2 regions of the Sinomonas sp. genome follow, and region 1 is predicted to be linked to the other one. Evidence: riboswitches for the same ligand, from Rfam matches in the RefSeq annotation. Region 1 holds a riboswitch; the other holds the start of a gene.
What was found. Region 1 has a riboswitch for fluoride ahead of glnA (type I glutamate--ammonia ligase). Riboswitches for the same ligand answer to the same signal wherever they lie in the genome.
Positions count from the first base shown of each region.

Region 2: another riboswitch for fluoride. It lies ahead of V7053_RS11700 (respiratory chain complex I subunit 1 family protein); the one in region 1 lies ahead of glnA (type I glutamate--ammonia ligase).

Region 1 is NZ_DAIUJO010000074.1:8,323-14,153, reverse strand. Features, by position in the region: gene V7053_RS12620 (fluoride efflux transporter FluC) at 1-58, shown strand, start outside; gene crcB (fluoride efflux transporter CrcB) at 55-426, shown strand; gene V7053_RS12610 (MFS transporter) at 474-1,691, shown strand; gene V7053_RS12605 (hypothetical protein) at 1,688-2,131, shown strand; gene V7053_RS12600 (phosphatase PAP2 family protein) at 2,156-2,893, opposite strand; fluoride riboswitch at 3,038-3,127, shown strand; gene glnA (type I glutamate--ammonia ligase) at 3,254-4,678, shown strand; gene V7053_RS12590 (hypothetical protein) at 5,156-5,314, shown strand; gene V7053_RS12585 (hypothetical protein) at 5,716-5,831, opposite strand, start outside.
Region 2 is NZ_DAIUJO010000066.1:166-5,996, reverse strand. Features, by position in the region: gene V7053_RS11710 (proton-conducting transporter transmembrane domain-containing protein) at 1-1,462, opposite strand, end outside; gene V7053_RS11705 (hypothetical protein) at 1,464-2,174, opposite strand; gene V7053_RS11700 (respiratory chain complex I subunit 1 family protein) at 2,177-3,133, opposite strand; fluoride riboswitch at 3,219-3,291, opposite strand; gene V7053_RS11695 (MutS-related protein) at 3,573-5,180, shown strand; partial or broken gene V7053_RS11690 (hypothetical protein) at 5,177-5,831, shown strand, end outside.

The DNA of each region.
Region 1 (5,831 bases):
AGCGGCCGCACTGGGGATCTGGGCCGCCGCCTACCACCACGCCAGGAGCACGCGATGACTCCCCTGACAGTTGCCCTGCTCGGCCTCGCGGGCGGCCTGGGGGCCGCCGCACGCTTCATCCTCGACGGACTCATCCGGGCCCGGGTCCGCACGGCCCTGCCCGTGGGGACCATCCTGATCAACATCAGCGGCTCGTTCCTGCTCGGCCTCATCGCCGGCGCCACCCTCCGCGGGGCGCCCCCCGAACTGCAGGCCATCGCCGGAACCGGCTTCCTCGGCGGCTACACCACTTTCAGCACCGCCAGCGTCGAGACCATCCGCCTCATCCAGGCCAACAGGCCCGCCACCGCCGCCCTGAACGCGCTCGGAACCCTCGCCGCAGCCGTGCTCGCGGCAACAGCCGGAATGCTCCTCGCCGCACCCTGAACCAGGCGCGCCGCGCCGCCGGACACCAGCCGAAAGGACGACGACCAATGGCCAAGCCGACCACAACGGAGCGAGGCGGATGGCTGAACCGGGGCATCCTCGGCGTCGGCGCCGCCTCGTTCTTCAGCGACTCCGGCCACGAGATGGCGACCTCCCTGCTCCCATCCTTCCTCGGCTCAACCCTCCACGCAGGGCCCGCCGCCCTCGGGGCCATCGAAGGAGTCTCCGACGCCCTCACCGGGCTGAGCAAGCTCGCCGGCGGCCCCCTCTCGAACGAGCCCTCGCGCCGGGCAAGAGTCGCCTCGGGCGGCTACCTCCTCACCGCCCTCGCCACCGCCGCGATCGGCCTGGCCACCGCCGTATGGCAGGTCGCCGTCCTGCGCGGCCTCGCCTGGGCCTCCCGCGGCGTCCGGTCACCGGCCCGGGACACCCTGCTGGCCTCCATCGCCCCCCGCACCGCCTACGGGCGCGCAGCAGGGGTCGAACGCGCCGGGGACAACGCCGGGGCCGTCCTCGGACCGCTCCTGGCCGCCGCCCTCGTCGGGCTCCTCGGGGTGCGCACCGCGATCGTGCTCTCCTTCATCCCCAGCATCTTCGCCGTCGCTGCGATCGCCCTCGCCGCCCGCCAGGCCAGAAGGGCCCTCCAAGCCCCCGCAGCGCGCAGGACGCTCAGCTTCAACCTCGGCGAACTGGCCCGCACGGGCGCCGCCAAGGCACTGCTCCCGGTCTCCTGCTTCGAACTCGGCAACCTCGCCACCACCCTGCTCATCCTCCGCGCCACCGGGCTGATCGAAGGCGGCGGCCTCGCCCCGGCCGCCGCCGTCTCCCTGGCCATCGTCCTCTACTCCCTGCACAACGCCGTCGCCGCCCTCGCCGCGCTGGCCGGGGGGCACCTCGTGGACCGCATCAGCGCCCGAAGCGTGTTCGCCGCCGGCGCGGCCGCCTACGTCCTCGCGTACGCGCTCTTCGCCCTCGGGCCCGCCGGCTGGGCGGCGCCGCTGGTCGCATTCATCCTCGCGGGCGTCGGCATCGGACTCGCCGAGACCGCAGAGACCGCCTCGGTCGCCATCGCCCTCCCGGACCGGCTCCGCGGCAACGGCTACGGCATCCTCGGCCTCGTCCAGTCCGCAGGCGACCTCGGCGCCACCCTCGTCGCCGGAGTGCTCTGGGCCGCCCTCGGACCGACCACCGCCTTCGCCTACGCCGCTGCATGGATGCTCGCCTCCGTCCTGCTCGCACCGGCCCTCCGGCCCGGGCGCCCATGACCGCCGCTGCGCCGCTGGCCGGCGGGGCCGCCGCGGCTTCCGTCCTCGCCGGCCAGATGCCGCAGGATGACGCGCGCTCCTACCTGCTGCTCGCGGCCGGAGCGCTGGGAGGGGCGGTCCTGCGGATCCTCATCCAGCGCGCACTCCCGCCCGACGCTGCCGCGGCCCGCATCTGGCTGACGGAACTCCTCGGCGCCTTCGCCCTCGGCGTCGTCTTCGGACTGCCCGTGTACCTCGCAAGCGTTCCCTCGGCCATATCCCTCAGCCTGCTCGGCGGCTCCCTGACCTCCTATGCCGGGGCCAGCGCCACCATCCGGCTGCTCGCCCCCGGCACCGGAATCCCGGCCCCGGTCCCGGCCCTCGGGCACTTCGCCGCGACCGTCGCCACCGCCTCAGCCGCAGTCGCGCTCGTCGCCGCGGCCCGGACGCTCATCGTCTAGGGCGGCCGGTCCGCCTGCGACCGGTCAGAGGGACTCGAGGCGTGCCACGAAGGGCAGGCGGAGCACGACCGGAGCCACGAACCGGTTCCAGAGCCCGCACCACAGGACGACCCCCGCGACGGAGGCAGGGAACGGGGCAACCACATCAGTCGGGTAGTGGACGCCCAAGTACAGCCGGGAGAGCGCCACGAGGACAGAGAACCCCATCCCGGCCACGAGGACCCACCGGCCCCACCGCCTGTGACGGAAGAGGAAGAACAGCGCGAGCGTGAGCGAGACCGCGAAGCACACGTGACCGCTCGGGAAGCTGTTCGGGTCCATGGCCGTCGAGAGCGGATCCGCGAGCAGGGCCGGGTCGGGACGCGGACGGTCCACCGAGTACTTGAAGACAAGGCTGGACACCCAGCCGAATCCCGTGGTCGAGACCACGGCAAGGGCATCGACAGGGGTCCTGCGGGCGAACCAGAGGACGCCCAGCAGCACCACCAGGATCACGGCCGCGCCCTTCGGGCCGAGGATCTGCTCCACGGCAAGCGAGAGCACGCCGAGCCAGCCCACATGCCCGGTGCTCATGGACTGCACGACGGTCAGCTCGGCTCCCGTGAAGGCAGGGGCCTTGGCCACGAAGCCCAAGACCAGCACAGCGAGGCCCAGCACGAGCGGGACGAGGATCCAGTGGCGCGGGCTCGGGAGGATGGCCAGGCGGCTGCGCCGGGACTGCGCGGCGCGCCGTCCCGGGGACGCGAACTCGGAGGATGTCATGGGCACATCCTGTCCAGAGGACTCTAAGACTTCTCTAAGGAGAATCCCCCGCAGGGGCAGGCATCGCAGCCCGACCGTCCTCGGGAGACGGGTCGTGGCCGACGCTCCCGTCACAGTGTGCCCGCAGGAGGATCGGCATGTAGCGTCGGTGACGGCGATGGATCCCGCCTGCGCTGCCGTGCCACCCAGGACGTCTGTGCGAACCGCCTCCGGGCTGATGGTTCCTGCCTTTGCCCGCGAAGGCAGTCGAGCCGTCCCCTCCCTCTGACGACGGCCCCGCGGCCGCCCTCCCCGGCGGCGCCCTCGCGGGCACGTCCGGACGGGGATCCAGCCCCGTCCCAGCATGATCAAAGGAGAGAGATGTTCAAGAACGCGGAAGAAGCACTCAAGTTCATCAAGGACGAAGACGTCAAGTTCGTCGATATCCGCTTCACCGACCTGCCCGGCGTCCAGCAGCACTTCAACATCCCGGCCAAGACGGCCGACGAGGAGTTCTTCGTCCATGGGGCCGCGTTCGACGGCTCCTCGATCCGCGGCTTCCAGGGCATCGCCGAGTCGGACATGCAGCTCATCCCGGACGTGACGACCGCGTTCGTGGACCCATTCCGCGTCGAGAAGACCCTCGCCCTGAACTTCTCCATCGTCAACCCGCGCACGGGAGAGCCCTACCACCGCGACCCGCGCGGCGTGGCCGAGCGTGCCGAGGCCTACCTCGCCTCGACGGGGATCGCCGACACCGCGTTCTTCGCGCCCGAGGCCGAGTTCTTCGTCTTCGACAACGTCCAGTTCGAGTCCTCCCCGCAGGGATCCTTCTACAAGGTCGACTCCATCGAGGCCCCCTGGAACTCCGGCCGCGAGGAGGAGGGCGGCAACCTCGGGAACAAGACGCCGTTCAAGGGCGGCTACTTCCCCGTGGCCCCGGTCGACCACCAGGCCGACCTGCGCGATGCCATGTGCCTCGCCCTCGACGCCGCGGGCCTCGAGGTCGAGCGCTCGCACCACGAGGTCGGCGCCGCCGGCCAGGCGGAGATCAACTACCGCTTCAACACCCTCGTCCGCGCGGCCGACGACCTGCAGAAGTTCAAGTACATCATCAAGAACACCGCGCTCGAGTGGGGCAAGGCGGTCACGTTCATGCCGAAGCCGATCTTCGGCGACAACGGCTCCGGCATGCACTGCCACCAGTCGCTGTGGAACGGCAGCGAGCCGCTCTTCTACGACGAGAAGGGCTACGCGAACCTCTCGGACCTCGCCCGCTGGTACATCGGCGGCCTGCTCAAGCACGCCTCCGCGGTCCTCGCGTTCACGAACCCGACGGTGAACTCCTACAAGCGCCTCGTGAAAGGCTTCGAGGCGCCGGTCAACATGGTGTACTCGCAGGGCAACCGCTCGGCCGGCATCCGCATCCCGATCACGGGCTCGAACCCGAAGGCCAAGCGCATCGAGTTCCGCGCGCCGGACCCCTCGTCCAACCCGTACCTCGCGTTCGCCGCGCAGCTCATGGCGGGCATCGACGGCATCCGCAACCGCATCGAGCCGCCGGCCCCGATCGACAAGGACCTCTACGAGCTCCCCGTCGAGGAGGCCCGCGACATCCCCAAGGCTCCGGGCTCGCTCGAGGAGGCCCTCGAGGCGCTCGAGGCGGACAACGAGTTCCTCCAGGCCGGCGGGGTCTTCACCCAGGACCTCATCGACACGTGGATCGCGTACAAGCGCGAGAAGGAGATCGCCCCGCTGTCGCTGCGCCCGAACCCCTACGAGTTCGAGCTCTACTTCGGGGTCTGAGGTCCCCCGAAACGGGGGCGTAGCCGGTGGCCTCGAGGTGGATTGGGCGGCCGGCGCGGCCGAGGCCCGGCTTCAAGGGCTGCGGCCGGGAGCTGTACGCGTACGCCTCCGGTGTCCGAACCCGCAGAGTGGCTCCCCCTCCCATGGCAACGGTCTGGGGACCGTCGGGCCGGCCCCGGCTGTGATCCGTCTGAGACCGTAGCTCATCTGGTTCCGGGCCGCCGTTCTCACGGCGCCCCGCCCAGACGAGCGGCAGCAGTGGTTGCGGCGTATCGGACAAGTTGGAGCCCGCAGGGCCAGAAGCGGCAGCGGCCCGAGCGCCATGCCTGGGATGCTCCTTGAGCAGGTCCACCCCCTCGAACATCCCCGGGGCGGCGATCCAGGGGTCTGGATCTCCCGCAGTCCCGGGCCGCGCCTCTTTCACTCCACGTCCGCCTACGCTTGTCGAATCGGATCCGAGCCGAGGGAAGAGACGAGATGAGCACTCATCGCGATGAACAACATCAAGCCACCGGAGAAGACTCGCGTGGCACGACCCTGCCGACGGGAAAGGACGGGGTGCGCTTGGGCTTCCGAAAGGACGACTCGACCTTCGAACCGGAGGAAGACCCGGACCAGCCAGCCGAACAGGACTGAGCATTCCCGCCCTGTGCCTCCTGCGCAGCGATTGAGGACTTCCGCCCAATCGACGACATCAGATACTGCCCTCGGAGTGGCGACGCCCCCTCTCGTTCAGCACGCACATGAGGGCTGGCAGCGCGCCACGCGCGCCGAGCGGAACTACCTGCGCGGGACGAGCCGGGACTGCGAAGGTCCCACTGCGACAGCCGACCTGATCGGACGTCTGGGGAAGGACCTAGCTCTTTGACGAGCCAGCGTGCCAGACTGATCGAGAAGGGCACCATCGTCGCCCTGTGCACGGCCACGTGCAGTTCACCGTGCCGGGCATGTGGGCCTTCATCGGCCGCAAGAAGGAATGACATGCCAACCGTCCCAGCATCCCGGGCTCGCTGGACAGCGGTCGTTCTCGGACATTGTCATCTCTGCACCGACCCTCCTCTGGGGCCCTCAGGGACTCCGGGGTCGTCCGAGTCGGCCTGGGCCTCGCTCTCAGCCTCGGCGTTGCGGACTCCTCGGGGCTTGCCGGCCTTCA
Region 2 (5,831 bases), on a different contig from region 1:
GGTCCAGCAGTGCACTCAGGGCCTCGGGAGGGTGCACCCCCAGCAGGACCAGGACGGCCAGGGCGGCCGCCACGGGCACCACCATGGCGGGGCCGGGCTCCCCGGGGGCGGGGGAGGGGATGGCCGATGCCGGGCGGAAGAGCGCGTCCGTCGTCGCTGCCGCCAGGCCGAAGAAGGCCAGGGTGAGCAGGACGACCAGGAGGACAGCGGCCGCATTGCCCGGGTCCTGCAGGCCGCCGGCGACGATGAGGAACTCGCTGCGGAAGATCCCGAAGGGCGGGGCCGCCGACAGGGCCAGCACCGCGGCCAGGAACAGCGGCCCGCTCCAGGGCAGGACCCGGGCGGCGTCACGGATCCGGTCGAGGTCCTTCGTCCCGTAGACGCGCACGATCGCCCCGGCACCCATGAACGCCGCGCCCTTGGCCGCGGCATGGGCGAGCACATGGAGCAGCACGCCGGACAGGGCCAGAGGGGCCCCGAAGCTCAGCCCGACTGCGAGGATGCCCATGTGCTCGATGCTGGAGTAGGCCAGCATCCGCTTCAGGTTCCCCTGCTGCAGCAGGTACAGGGCCGCCAGCAGCAGCGAGGCGAGTCCGAAGACGGCCAGGACCTGGGCGGGCCACCCGGCCCCCAGCGTCCCGGCAGCGATCTGGTAGTAGCGCACGATCGCGTAGAAGCTGGTGGCCAGCAGGGCACCGGACAGGAGCGCCGAGACCGGCGTCGGAGCCTCCGAATGGGCGTCGGGCAGCCAGGTGTGCACCGGGAAGAGCCCGACCTTGGTCCCGTACCCCACCACGGCCAGGACGAAGGCCAGCTGCACGGGGGTGGCGGGCAGGCTGCGGGCGGCCCGCAGGAGCGGGTCGAAGGCCAGGTCGTACGACGGGCCCAGGGGCTGGGAGCCGGCGTAGTACATGACGATGGTCGCCAGCAGCGCTATCCCCAGGCCCGAGGAGGCGATCAGCACGTACTTCCAGGCCGCCTCGGTCGCCCCCTCGGTGTTGTCGATGGCCACGAGCAGGGCCGAGACGACTGTGGTGACCTCCACCGCGACCCACAGCAGGGCCAGCCCGTCGACCAGGGGCGCGCAGAGCATCGACCACGCGAAGACGTTCAGGCCGATGTGGTAGCGGCGGCTGTACGCGGCGAAGGCCGCCAGCTCCTCGCCGCCGGCCGCCCGGGCGGCCCGGGCCTCCGCGGCCAGATACCCCGAGGAGTAGAGGGCGGTGGCCGCGTAGAGGAAGGCCGTGGCCAGGAGGAAGACCACCGAGAGCGCATCGGCGCGCAGGAACCCGCCGACGCGAACCGGCCCCGCCGCGGCCGCGGGCACCAGGGCCAGGGCCAGGGCCAGCGACACGGCCCCGGCCCCGGCCGTCACCGCCGCGCTGACGCGGTGCGGGGCGAGCAGCGGCACCGCTGCCGCCAGCAGCGGCACGCCCATCAGCAGGATCACGGCAGCGCCCATCTCAGCCCCTCAGCCTGTCCAGCATCTCGGTCGAGAGGGACCTCGTGCGCCGGTGGTGCAGGCGCATGAGCACCCCGAACACGACCACCGCCACCAGCAGGTCGAACAGGAACGCGACCTCCAGAATCAGCGGCAGGCCCGCAGCCACCACCAGGCTCACCATCGACACCCCGTTCTCCAGGGAGAAGAAGCCGATGGCCTGGCTCACCACGTCGCGCCGGAGGATCATCAGCACGAAGGAGACCAGCACCACCGCGAAGGCCAGGCTCAGGGCCGACACGGGGAGCACGTCCGAGGCGATGCCCAGCGAGCCGACCGTGAAGAACCCGAAGGCCGCCACGACGATCGAGACCACGACCTCGCTCGCGACCCCCAGCGCACCGCTGCCGGCGATCTCCGTGCGCGCGTCGCGCAGCAGCCGCAGCACCACCAGCGGCACCACGAACGCCTTCAGCGCCAGCGACAGCCCGGCCAGGACGTAGAGCTCCGGGATGCCCCGCCCGGCCGCCACCGCGGCCGCGAGCAGGCTCACCGCCACCGACTGCCCCGCGTAGAGCCGCACCTGCGCCCGCAGCAGGGCAGCCCGCAGCATCCCGAACTCGAGCAGGAGCACCACGACAGCGATCGCGTTCGCCACCCCCTCGAACACCGGCGGCGCGGCCACGCCCGAGGCCTGGAACGGGACCTGCTGGAACAGGGCCTGGAGCGGCATCCTCACCCACCTCCGAGGTAGAGGGTGAACACTGCGAGGACGACCAGCAGGAACGCCGCGGCGACGAATTCGGTGATCTTGAACAGGCGCAGCTTCGCGAAGGTGCTGTCGATGAGTGCCACCGCGGCGCCCAGCACCAGTGCCTTCGCGGCCAGCGCGACCACGGCGACCGCCACCGCACCTGCACTGGTGTCCGAGGCCAGCCCCCAAGGGGCGACGAACACGTTCAGGAAGATCACGTACAGGACCAGCTGCTTCACCTGGGACCCCCACCTCAGCAGGGCCAGGTACGGGCCGGAGTGCTCGAACGGGCGGGCCTCCTCGATCATCCCCAGCTCGGTGGTCCCGGTGTGGGTCTCGATCGGGATGCGCCCGGTCTCGAACAGGATCACCATGAACAGGGCGGCCGAGGCGAGCAGGTGCGCAGGGCGGACGATCTGGGCGGGACCGCTGGCCACGGTGGCGGCGAGCACGTAGGGAAGGTCCGTGGAGGTCAGCAGGGCCACGGTGAAGACCACCATCAGCACCACGGGCTCGGTGATCGCCCCGAAGGCCTTCGCCCTGCTCGAGCCGAGCTGGGCGTAGGCGCTCCCCGTCCCCGCGGCCGCGGCGGCGACCATGAAGCTGGCCAGGGCGAGGATGAACCCGCCGCCGAGGATGTCCCCCATGCTGCCCAGCGGAAGCGCGTAGCTGGTCAGCACCGGGATCAGCAGCGGGACCGTCAGGTAGCAGGAGAACGCCAGGAAGGGCGCCAGGAGGAAGAGGAAGCCCGCCCCGTGCGGCGCCAGCGACTCCTTGGCGAACAGCTTGGCCAGGTCGAAGTAGGGCTGGAGGACCCGCGGGCCCCGGCGCCCCTGGAAGCGCGCCTCGATCTGCGCGATCGCCCCGGAGAGCCCCGGCGCCCCGAGGGCAACGGTGAGGACCTGCAGGGCCTGGATCAGGGGCAGCGGCAGCGTCATCGCGACAGCCCCCGGGGCCCGGTCCCGGGCGGAAACGGGCGAGCTCTAGCCATGGGATTCCTCCTGCAGCGCATGCCTGTGCCTCGCGGTCACAGGGGCTATCAGCATCGCTGCGGTTCGGGCCCAGGGCCCCGGCGAGCTCCATCGCCGTGCCGCCCAGTAGACCATGCCCGTTCTGGACCGGTCAATGAGCCGCAGTGCCTCCCTGTGGAATGCCGCTCAGCCTCACCCCGCGGATCCCCGGACCTCCCCTGAGCACGGGGGAGCAGCCGCTCGTCCCTGCCCTCGCAGAAGGCGCCGGCCGCAATCCGCCTCTGGCGTCGCGCACGCCCCCTGCTACAATCCAATCGGGCGATGGACCTCGCCCCGGCCGCCGGAGCGGCCGAGACCGCCGCACGGCTTATGGGTCCTTCCGATTCCGAGGGAAGGACCGCCCGCGGTGAAGACCCCATCCTCCTCCCGACCGGCCGCCGGTGCGACGGAGCCTGCCATCCCTCCCGTGCCCGAGGGAGAGGCCGAGAGCAGCCTCCTCTTCGCGACGCATTCACCCAGGCCGCCGACGGTACCGGACGGGTCCGCGTTCCTCGAGGACCTGCACCTCGGGCACATCATCGACGCGGTCCTGGCCGGGAGGGCGCAGTACGACCTCAGAGGATCCTTCCTGGCCCCCCTGGGCGACGAGGACGCCGTCGCGTACCGGCACGAGGTCTTCAGGGACCTGGAAGAACCGGGCCTGCGCAGGGGCGTGGAGTCCTTCGCCGCCTCCATGCGCTCGGTGCGCTCCGCCCTGGAGCAGGCAGGCAAGCTCCACTACCGGCGGCAGCGCCAAGCCTGGTCCCTGGACGCGGCGGTGCTCTACACGGACGCCGTCCTCGCCCTGGCCCGCACCCTGGAGGCCGGACCGAGGTCGAGGGCGCTGACGGGCTTCTCCGCCCGGCTCGCCGACTACGCCGGATCCGCCGGCTTCGCCGCGCTGCGCGAGGAGGGCCGGTCGGTCCGCGAGGGCCTGGGCCGGGTCCGGTACCTGCTGCAGATCAAGGGCCCCACCGTCACCGTGCGCGCCTACGCCGGGGAGGAGGACTACAACGCCCGGGTCCGGGACACCTTCGCCCGCTTCGAGCAGCCCGAGGACGCCGAGCACGTGGAGCAGCGGTCCTCGTCCGTGGACATGGACCACGTCGAGGCGCAGGTCCTGGACATGGTCGCGGGCCTGTTCCCGGACGAGTTCGCCAACCTCGATGCCTTCACCGCGACCTACGAGCGCTTCATCGCGCCCCTGCTGGCACAGTTCGACCGGGATGCCCAGTTCTACCTGGCCTGGCTCGAGCACACCGAGGCCCTGGCCCGGGACGGCCTGCCCTTCTGCTACCCGGACGTGGGCCGGGAATCCAAGGAGGTGCACGTGCAGGACGCGTTCGACCTGGCCTTGGCACACGGCGCCCGGGGCGCGGACCCGCCCCGGGCGATCGTGCTGAACCCCATCGACCTGGACGACGGCGAGCGGATCATGGTCGTCGCCGGCCCGAACCAGGGCGGGAAGACGACCTACGCCAGGGCCTTCGGGCAGCTGCACTTCCTGGGCGCCCTCGGCCTGACCGTCCCCGCCCGCCGGGCACAGCTGTTCCTGCCCGACGCCGTGTACACGCACTTCGAACGCGGCGAGTCCCACACCGACACGGTCGGCAAGCTCCACGAGGAGCTCCTGGACGTGCGCGCCACCCTCGCCGCCGCCACCGGGGACAGCGTGATCGTGCTGAACGAGATCTTCACCTCCACCTCCCTCGAGGACGCCGTCTACCTCGGCTCCAGAGTCATCGAGCGCATCGACGCGCTCGGGGCCCTGTGCGTGTGCGTGACCTTCGTGGAGGAGCTCGCCGACGCCAGCGAGGCCACCGTGAGCATCTCCACCCGCGCCGACCCCGACGACCCTACGGCCAGGACCTTCGAATTCGTCCGCCGCCGGCCCGACGGGCTCGCCCACGCCGTGGCCCTGGCCCGCAGGCACCGGCTCGACTACGAGACCCTCCGGGGGAGGCTGACGCGATGAAGACCCACCTGCTCCATCCCGAGCGCAGCCACTTCCGTCCCCGCGAGAAGCTCCAGCCGCTCGAGCGCGACCTGGCCGTTGACCTCGAACTCGGCCCCATCCTGGACGCCATGGCCGACGGGGACGACTTCGTGCGCGCCGTCTCCCGCACCATCCTGCTCTCGGCCCCCTGCGACCCTGACGTCCTCGTGCACCGGCAGCGGGTCCTGGCGGACTTCCTGTCCGCGCCGGGCCTCGCCCGGGACCTCTACCGGCTCGCCGTCGAGGCCCTCGAGGCGGACCGGCACGTCTACCGCAGCATCTTCGAACGCTACCCCGACGGCATCATCAGACGCTCGACCCAGTCCCTCCAGCTGCAGTTCGACAGGCTGCGGCACCTGCGGGCCATGGCCGACGCCAACAGCGGAGCTGTCCGCTCGCCCGCCCTGCGGGACTTCTTCGACACCATCCGCGCCCAGCTGGACGAGGAATTCTTCGACGATGCTGCCGCGCACCTGAAGCACCTGAAGCCCTACGGCACCACCCTGGCCAGCGCCCGCCTGGCCCAGGGCCTCAAGGGCGCCGACTACACCCTCCGCGCCCCCGGCCCGCCCGAGCCCTGGTGGCGCCGGCTGCTCGCGTACCTGGGCCTGACGGTGGACCCGTTCACCT